DNA from 2 places in the Catenulispora sp. EB89 genome. Region 2 is predicted to be linked to the other one. Evidence: riboswitches for the same ligand, from Rfam matches in the RefSeq annotation. Region 2 holds a riboswitch; the other holds the start of a gene.

Region 1 (4,404 bases), on a different contig from region 2:
GTCACCTGGCCGTTCCAGGGCGACGTGCGGCACCGCGACAGCGTCGGCTCCGACGTCGTGGTGCGGCCGCGCCAGCTGAACATCATGACCGCCGGCCGCGGCATCGCGCACTCGGAGATTTCAGTAGAAGCAGAGCTCGGCATCGAAGCGGGGCAGGTCGGACACGGCCTGCAACTCTGGACCGCACTGCCGCGAGCGCACCGCGACACCGCCCCGCACTTCGAGCAGCACCGGGACCTCCCGGTCTACGAACTCCCCGGCCTGCGCGCGCTGGTCTTCCTCGGGACGCTGGACGACGTCACCTCCCCGGCGACCACCTACTCCCCGATCGTCGGCGCCGACATCACCGTCAACCCCGGCGCGTCGGCGACGATCCCGCTGACCCACTACCACGAGCACGCGGTGATGGTCATCGACGGGGACCTCACGGTGGCCGAGACCGACGTCCCTCCCGGGCCCCTCCTCTACCTCGGCACCGGACGCAGCGAGCTGACGCTCACCAGCCGCGCCGGCGCACACCTGATCCTGCTGGGCGGCGAGCCGTTCCGCGAGGACATCGTCATGTGGTGGAACTTCGTGGGGCGCACTCATGAAGACATCGAGGAAGCCCGCAATGACTGGGAGAAGCGCAACCTGGAGCGCTTCCCGGACATCGCAGGGCACGCAGTCGAGGAGCGCATCCCCGCGCCGCCTCTGCCGGGCATCCGCCTCAAGCCGCGCAGTCGCCCATCCCGCTGAAACTCTAAGGGGCGCCCACAGCTGTGGGCGCCCCTTAGTCCGACATCAGACCGCTGCCCAACCCGGCATCGGGTACTGCGCCATCAGCTCCCGCACCTGCCCGGCGATCCGCGGGTACGCGTCGGTGTCGCCCTTGGCCGCGGCCTGCACGGTCTCGTCCATCCACTGCGCGACCTGCCCCATCTGCTCCGGCTTCAGCCCGCGCGTGGTGATCGCGGCGGCGCCGAGCCGGATGCCCGAGGGGTCGAACGGCTTGCGCGGGTCGAACGGCACCGAGTTGTAGTTCAGCTCGATCCCGGCCGCGTCCAGCGCCTTGGCGGCCACCTTGCCGGTGACGCCCTTGGGCGTCAGGTCGGCCAGGATCAGGTGGTTGTCCGTGCCGCCGGACACCAGGTCCCAGCCGCGCTCGGTGAGCCCGGCGGCCAGCGCCTTGGCGTTGGCCACGACGGTCGCCGCGTAGGTCTTGAACTCCGGCTGCGCGGCCTCCTTGAGGGCCACCGCGATGCCGGCCGTGGTGTGGTTGTGCGGGCCGCCCTGCAGGCCGGGGAACACGGCCTTGTCGATCGGCGTCGCGTACTCCTCGGTGGTCAGGATCATCGCGCCGCGCGGACCGCGCAGGGTCTTGTGCGTGGTCGTGGTGATGACGTCCGCGTAGCCCACCGGCGAGGGGTGCGCGCCGCCGGCGACCAGGCCGGCGATGTGCGCGATGTCGGAGACCAGGATCGCGCCGATCTCCTTGGCGATCTCGGCGAAGGCCGGGAAGTCGATGGTGCGCGGGATCGCCGTGCCGCCGCAGAAGATCAGCTTCGGGCGCTCCTTCAGAGCCAGGTCGCGGACCTCGTTCATGTCCACGATGCCGGTCTCGCGGGAGACCCCGTAGGCCACCGGGTTGAACCACTTGCCAGTCACCGACACCGGCGAGCCGTGCGTGAGGTGGCCGCCGGCGGCCAGGCCGGCCCCCATGAAGGTGTCGCCGGGCTTGAGGAACGCCAGGTACACCGCGAGGTTCGCCGGCGAGCCGGAGTACGGCTGCACGTTGGCGTGGGCCGCGCCGAACAGCTCCTTGGCCCGGTCGATCGCGATGGTCTCGATCGGGTCGATGAACTGCTGGCCCTCGTAATAGCGGCGGCCGGCGTAGCCCTCGGAGTACTTGTTGGTCAGGACAGTGCCGGAAGCCTCCAGGACCGCGGCGGAGACGTAGTTCTCCGACGCGATCATGCGGATCTTCTCGTACTGGCGGCGGGCTTCGTCCTCGATCAGACCGGCGATCTGCGGGTCTTCCTGGGCAAGCTCGGGAATGGCGGGCGAGTGCATGTGATGCCTCCTCGGGCGTCATCGTCCGGAAGGACACCCAGGCGCGCGGTGCCCGCTACATCGATCGCTTCCCGGTGGTCGCTTCCACCTCCACACACTCCGCCCCGGAGACATCCCCGGAGAAAAGCGTGCGTTCTGCGCCAGTCGCGATGGGTAGATGCTATCGCTGCGCGGGTTCCAAGAGCGCCACGCATTCCACATGCCGGGTCATGGGAAACAGGTCGAACGCCCGCAAACCGGTCAGCTCGTAGCCGGCGTCCGCAAAGTAAGCAACATCGCGAGCCAGGGCAGCCGGGTCACAGGCCACGTAGGCCACGGCGCGCGGCGCCAGAGCCACGATGCGGGCGCAGACCTCGCGTCCGGCGCCGGCCCGCGGCGGGTCCAGGACCACGAGGTCGGCCGCGTCCGGCGCATAGCTGTCGTCGGCGAGGACCTCGTCCACAGAGCCTTCCACGAGGTCCACCCACGGGAACTCCGTGCTCTCCTCTTGGTCCTCCACGAACCCGAGATTGTGCGCGGCGTCCTTGACCGCCTGCCGGTCCAGCTCCACGGCCAGCACGCTGCCGTCCTCGCCGACCGCCTCCGCCAACGGCACCGCGAACAATCCGACACCGCAGTAGAGGTCCAACGCGGACTCGCCCGCGCGCGGCTTGAGGAAGTCCAGAACCGCTTCGGTCAGGACGTCCGGAGCGGCCGGGTGCACCTGCCAGAAGCCGCTTCCGCTGACCCGCCAGGTGCGGCCTTCGGCGACCTCGCGCACATAAGGACGTCCATGGATGCGCTGCACACCGGAGATGTGCGTGTTCCTGGAGACGCCCCGCAGAACCGACACCTTTACGTCAGCATCCACATAAGGCATCTGCTCGCCGCGCTTCGGCGTGACCACCAGAGCCCGGTCGGCGGAGCCGGTCGCGGCGATCACCTCGACCGTCTCCAGGCCCGGCCAATTCCTCTGCAGAGCGCCGACCTCGTCCACGCCGGAGGACGCAATAGCGCACTCCTCTACAGGGACCACCTCATGGGAACGGTGCTTGCGGAATCCCAGGTTCCCCTCGGGATCGACCGCGAACTGCACCCGGGTCCGCCAGCCGAACGGCGAGGCGACCTCCTCGACGACGACCTCGCGCTCCAGCTTCGCCAGCCGCCGCAACTGTTCGGCGACGATCTCGCCCTTGATCCGCAGCTGCGCCTCGTAGCTCGCGTGCTGCCAGTCGCAGCCGCCGCACATCCCCGGCCCCGCGTATTCGCACGGCGCCTCCACGCGGTCCTCGGAGGCCTCCAGGACCTCCACCGCATCGGCGCGCCAGAACGAGTCCTTGGAGTCCCCCTCGGTCACCTCCGCGACCACCCGCTCCCCGGGCAACGCGTGCCGCACGAACACCGCGCGCCCCTCGTGCCGCGCCACGCAGAAGCCGCCGTGTCCGGGCGGGCCGACCTCGACCTCGATCCGGCTGCCGACCGCGTCGCCGGGGCCGCGCTCCGCGGTGGCGCGGCGGGCGCCGCCGGAGCCTCCGGAACGGCGTTCGGGGGCGGCGGGAGCGGCGGAGCGGCGGTCAGTAGGTCGTTTCACATCGCCAGCCTAGGGGTAGTCGCCTCCGCTCACCGCCGGGCCCGGAAACAGGGGCTCACGCCCCGTAGTACCGTCGAGTTACGAACATCGAAAGTCCGTCGTCCGAAGTCTCCCGAGAGGGTCGAACGTGCACGTCGTCATCATGGGGTGTGGCCGGGTGGGCTCCACCCTGGCGCACAGCCTGGAGGATCTCGGCCACACGGTCGCGGTCATCGATCAGGACCCCGGGGCCTTCCGCAGGCTCAGCCCGCACTTCGCCGGCCGCCGGGTGACCGGGGCCGGATTCGACCGCGACACCCTCGCCGAGGCGGGGATAGGGGACGCCGGCGCTTTCGCGGCGGTGTCCAGCGGCGACAACTCGAACATCATCGCCGCGCGGGTGGCCCGCGAGAACTTCGGTGTGGAGAACGTCTGCGCGCGCATCTACGACCCGCGCCGCGCGGAGATATACCAGCGTCTGGGCATCCCCACGGTGGCCACCGTGCGCTGGACCGCCGACCAGATGCTGCGCCGGCTGCTGCCCACCGGCTCCACTGAGATCTGGCGCGACCCCAGCGGCCAGGTGGCGCTGGTCGAGGTGCACACCTCGCCGGCGTGGATGGGCCACCGGGTGGCCAAGCTGGAGGACTCCACCGGCCAGCGGGTGGCGTTCCTGACCCGGCTCGGCGAGGCCGTGCTGCCCGCCTCCGACACCGTCCTGCAGGACGGCGACCTGGTGCAGGTCATGGTGCACCCGGCGGACGTCGCCCGGGTCGAGGAAGCTTTCGCGAAGGGACCGGGCG
Region 2 (4,404 bases):
CTTCCTGCAACAGCGTCCGGCGCTGACGCTGTGGCACGGACATGTGTTCGCGGCCTTCGGGGGCTTGTCCGGGGACTGCGGTACCTATACCGGAGCGGTCGCATCCGTAGACACCGCCTCGGGATCCGTCAATTGGTTCGAGGCCTCATCGGACGGACGCGGAGGCATGTGGGCTCCCGGCGCCGCGTCGGGGGGCCCGGACCGCCTGTACTTCTCGATCGGCAACGGCAACGGAGATAAGGCAAGCCAACCCTTCGACGGCACCGACTCGGTCGTGGCGCTGGACGAGAACGCCAAGCGGGTGGACTTCTTCGCGCCGGCATCATGGGCCGCCGACAACGCGTCAGACCTCGATCTGGGCTCGATGAACCCGGTACTGGCCGCCGGACATGTGATCATCGCCGGTAAATCAGGACAGGGATACCTCCTGGATCCGACGCACCTCGGCGGCATCGGCGCGGGCACGGCGTTCGCCGCGTGCGCCGCCTTCGGGGCGGCCGCGGTGCGGGGCGACGTGGTGTACCTGCCGTGCGCGGACGGCACGCGCGCGTTCCGGATCGGGAGCCAGGCGACGCAGCTGTGGCGTGCGGCGCACACCAACGGACAGCCGGTCGTGGCCGACGGCCGGATCTGGGCCACCGACTACGACGCCGGCGTGCTCTACGCGCTCGATCCGGCGACGGGACAGACGACGCGGCAGGTGTCGACCGGCGCGTTGCCGCATTTCGCCACGCCGGCCGCCGTCGGGGGCAAGCTGTTCCTCGGGACGATGACGGGGGTCGCGGTCGTCAGTGCGACGCCGTAGCCTTCGACTCCAGGTCGCCGCTCCCTGAGTCAGGGCCCCGTCACAGGCAGGGCCCCCTCAGTCAGGGCCCCCTCAGTCAGCGCCGCACAAGCTGCCGCCGCGCCGCCTCCACGGTCTGCTCCAGCAGCACCGCGATGGTCATCGGCCCGACGCCGCCGGGCACCGGCGTGATCAGGCTCGCCTTCTCCGCCGCGCTGTCGAAGTCCACGTCGCCGACGTTGCCCGGGTTGTAGCCGGCGTCGATGACGACCGCGCCGGGCTTGATGTCGGCACCCGTGATGAACCTCGGCCTGCCGACCGCCGCGACCAGGATGTCCGCCTGCCGTGTGTACGAGGCCAGGTCGGCCGTGCGCGAGTGGCAGTACGTCACCGTCGCGTCCCGGGCCAGCAGCATCATGCCCACCGGCTTGCCGAGGATCGGGCTGCGGCCGACCACCACCGCGTGCTTGCCGGCCGGGTCGACCTCGTACTCGTCGAGCAGGCGCAGGATCCCGCCGGGGGTGGCGGAGACGAAGCCGGGCTCGCCGAAGGCCATCGCGGCGAAGGAGTGCATCGTCACGCCGTCCACGTCCTTGGCCGGGTCGATGGCCTCGAAGGCGGCGCGTTCGTCGATGTGCGGCGGGACCGGGTGCTGGAGCAGGATGCCGTGCACGTCCGGGTCCTGCGACAGCTCGGTGAGCGCGGCGACGAGGGTGCCGGTGGTGATGGTGTCCGGCAGTTCCACGTGCCAGGAGCCGATTCCGGCCTTCGCACTGCGGTTCTGCTTCATCCGGACGTAGGTCACCGACGCCGGGTCCGAGCCGACGAGCACGGTCGCCAGGCACGGCGTCACGCCGTTGGCGGTCAGGGTGGCCGCGTCGGCCGCGGCCTGGTCGACGATGCGCCGGGCCGCGGCGGTTCCGTCCATGAGCATGAGCGCGCCTCCTGGGCGGCTTGTCACGAAGTCGCCCAGGCGCACGGCAAAGACACGGTGTCAGGCCGCTCCCCGGTGGTGTCCCACCTCAGCGCCAGTCACGGCCCGACAGCACTCTATTTGAAAACGCCGCTGATGCCAGTCCTACGCGTCCGGCGCGATCTTCGCCATCGCGTTGATGATGCGGTCCATCGCGTCGCCACCCTTGGGGTCGGTGAGGTTGGCGAGCATCTTCAGCGTGAAGCGCATCAGCATCGGATGCGACAGCCCGCGCTGGGTCGCCAGGCGCATCACCTTCGGGTTGCCGATCAGGCTCACGAACAGCCGGCCCAGCGTGTAGTAGCCGCCGTAGGTCTCCTTCAGCACCCGCGGGTACGCCGACAGCGCCAGCTCCCGCTCCGGCCCGGAGGGACGCGCCAGGGCCTGCGCGATCACGTCCGCGGCCAGCTCGCCGGACTCCATCGCGTAGGCGATGCCCTCGCCGTTGAACGGGTTCACCATGCCGCCGGCGTCGCCGACCAGCAGCACGCCGCGGGTGTAGTGCGGCTGGCGGTTGAAGCCCATCGGGAGCGCGGCGCCGCGGATCGGCTCGGTGCGGTTCTCCTCGTTGAAGCCCCACTCCTCGGGGGTGTTCTTCAGCCAGGCGCGCAGCAGGTCCGGGTACTTGACGTTGCGGAAGGACTTGGTGGTGTTCAGGATGCCCAGGCCCACGTTGGAGGTGCCGTCGCCCATGCCGAACACCCAGCCGTAGCCGGGGAGCAGGCGGGTGCCGTCCCAGAGCTCCAGCCAGGACTCCAGGTAGTCGTCGTTGGTGCGCGGCGACTTGTAGTAGGTGCGGTAGGCCACGCCCATCGGCCGGTCGTCGCGCTTGTGCAGGCCCAGCGCGATCGACAGCCGGGTGGAGTTGCCGTCGGCGGCGACGATCAGCGGGGCGTGGAAGGCGGTGTCGCGCTTGCCGCCGTCGGCGTCCGTGATGCGCGCGGTCACGCCGATCACCCGGTTGCTGCGCGGGTCCACCACCGGACCGGTGACGTTCGTGTTCTCGTGCAGCCGGGCCCCGGTCTTCTGCGCCTGGCGCGCCAGGATCTGGTCGAAGTCGGCGCGCGGCCGCACCAGCCCGTAGTTCGGGTAGGCGGCCAGCTCCGGCCACGGCAGCTCCAGCCGCATGCCGCCGCCGAGGATCCGCAGGCCCTTGTTGTGCAGCCAGCCGGCCTCCTCGGACGTGTCGACGCCCATCCGCACCAGCGACTTCACCGCACGCGGCGTCAGTCCGTCGCCGCACACCTTCTCCCGCGGGAACTGGGACTTCTCCAGCAGCAGGACGTCCAGGCCGGCGGTGGCCAGATGGTGGGCCGTCGCCGAGCCCGAGGGCCCGGCCCCGACCACGATGACGTCGGCGACGTTCTCCGAGGGCACGGCCTCGCTCGGAGCGGTGGAAGAGGTTTGCGCGGTCACCCGCCCGATTCTAAGCGCAGGCGGGTCGGGACCTGCGCGAGGGCCGGGCAGTGCGGCACACGGCGCGCACACGAGTCGCGGCACCCGCGATCCAGCAGGCGCGGACCGGCGAGCGGCGCTGCTTGACGCCGAAGCCACCGAGTTGATGCCGAAGCCGGTCAGCCATCCCTCACAAGCGCGCCGCCGCTACGGCGCCACCCCGCCCCGGCTCGGCGCCGGCTTGAGCTTCGCCGTGTTGTCCACCGCCGGGTGCGCCTGGCCGGCCGGGCCGGCCGCGAAGGCCAGCAGCATGTTGGCCGTCACCTGCTGCGCGAAGGTGTGCGCGGCGGCATCCATCTTGTCCGTGCAGCCGCCGCTGACCAGGGCGCAGTTCCAGCGCATCGTGCCGGTCGCGAAGACCCCGGCGCCCGAGGGCACCGTGTAGTACGCCGAGTCCGCGTAGGAGGCCTTGCCCTGGCAGGTGATCGGCGAGTGCGTCAGCGCCTCGATCGGGTGCGGGGTCGAGGAGTCCGACACCACCCGGTCGTACTCCACCCCGATCAGCCCCTTGAACGACTCCCCCGCGTGCGCGTTCGTGCCGGCCAGCAGCCAGGACGTGGGGTCGTACACGACCATGTTGGCGTTCGCCGGGTTGCACTCGTAGAAGACGCCGGTCAGCACGTTCTCCGGCCGCGGGTCCGGCGGGTTGCGCCAGTCCTGGGTCGCCTCCTCCGGGTTGGTCACGTGCATCGGGTCCTCGGCCGCGTCCTTGTAGTCCACCTGGATGCGGTCCTTGCCCAGCGGCGAGTCCTGGAAGCGGATGTGGCGGAAGATCGCGTTGGCGCCGAGGAAGGCGAGGTTCGTCCCGGCGTCGCGCGCCTGCGTCAGGGTCTGGCGCATCTGCGTCGAGTAGTACTCGTCGTGGCCCAGCGAGATGATCGCCCGCGCGCCCTGGAACAGGCCGGGGTTCTCGTGCAGGTCGAGGTCGGTGGCGTAGGCGAGCTGCAGGTTGTGGGACGCGGCCAGCTTCTCGGCGAACACGATCGAGGACTGCTCGTAGGTCTGGAACCGGTCCGCGCCGGTGGTGTCGTACGGCCGGTCGAAGGACACGATGCGCGCGCGGTGCGCGTAGTCGTTGTGCGGTCCGCCGCTGTAGAGGTCGTAGCCGCCGTACGAGTTGTAGGCCTGCCACGTGGTGACACCGTTGATCAGCACCACCTTGCCGGCCGTGGACGTCGACCTGACGGTGATC

The links. A riboswitch is a leader RNA that binds a small molecule or an ion and turns the genes downstream of it on or off. The one in region 2 is predicted to bind ZMP and ZTP.
Region 1: it holds a riboswitch for ZMP and ZTP, as region 2 does, so the genes downstream of both, glyA (serine hydroxymethyltransferase) here and ABH920_RS05795 (bifunctional 5,10-methylenetetrahydrofolate dehydrogenase/5,10-methenyltetrahydrofolate cyclohydrolase) in region 2, are expected to answer to the same signal.

What each region holds. Positions count from the first base shown of each region.
Region 1 is NZ_JBGCCU010000004.1:349,868-354,271, forward strand. It holds gene ABH920_RS11195 (pirin family protein) at 1-738, shown strand, start outside; gene glyA (serine hydroxymethyltransferase) at 784-2,052, opposite strand; ZMP/ZTP riboswitch at 2,081-2,210, opposite strand; gene ABH920_RS11205 (class I SAM-dependent RNA methyltransferase) at 2,213-3,499, opposite strand; gene ABH920_RS11210 (TrkA family potassium uptake protein) at 3,750-4,404, shown strand, end outside.
Region 2 is NZ_JBGCCU010000002.1:511,694-516,097, forward strand. It holds gene ABH920_RS05790 (PQQ-binding-like beta-propeller repeat protein) at 1-805, shown strand, start outside; gene ABH920_RS05795 (bifunctional 5,10-methylenetetrahydrofolate dehydrogenase/5,10-methenyltetrahydrofolate cyclohydrolase) at 882-1,718, opposite strand; ZMP/ZTP riboswitch at 1,745-1,830, opposite strand; gene ABH920_RS05800 (geranylgeranyl reductase family protein) at 1,863-3,182, opposite strand; gene ABH920_RS05805 (N,N-dimethylformamidase beta subunit family domain-containing protein) at 3,360-4,404, opposite strand, start outside.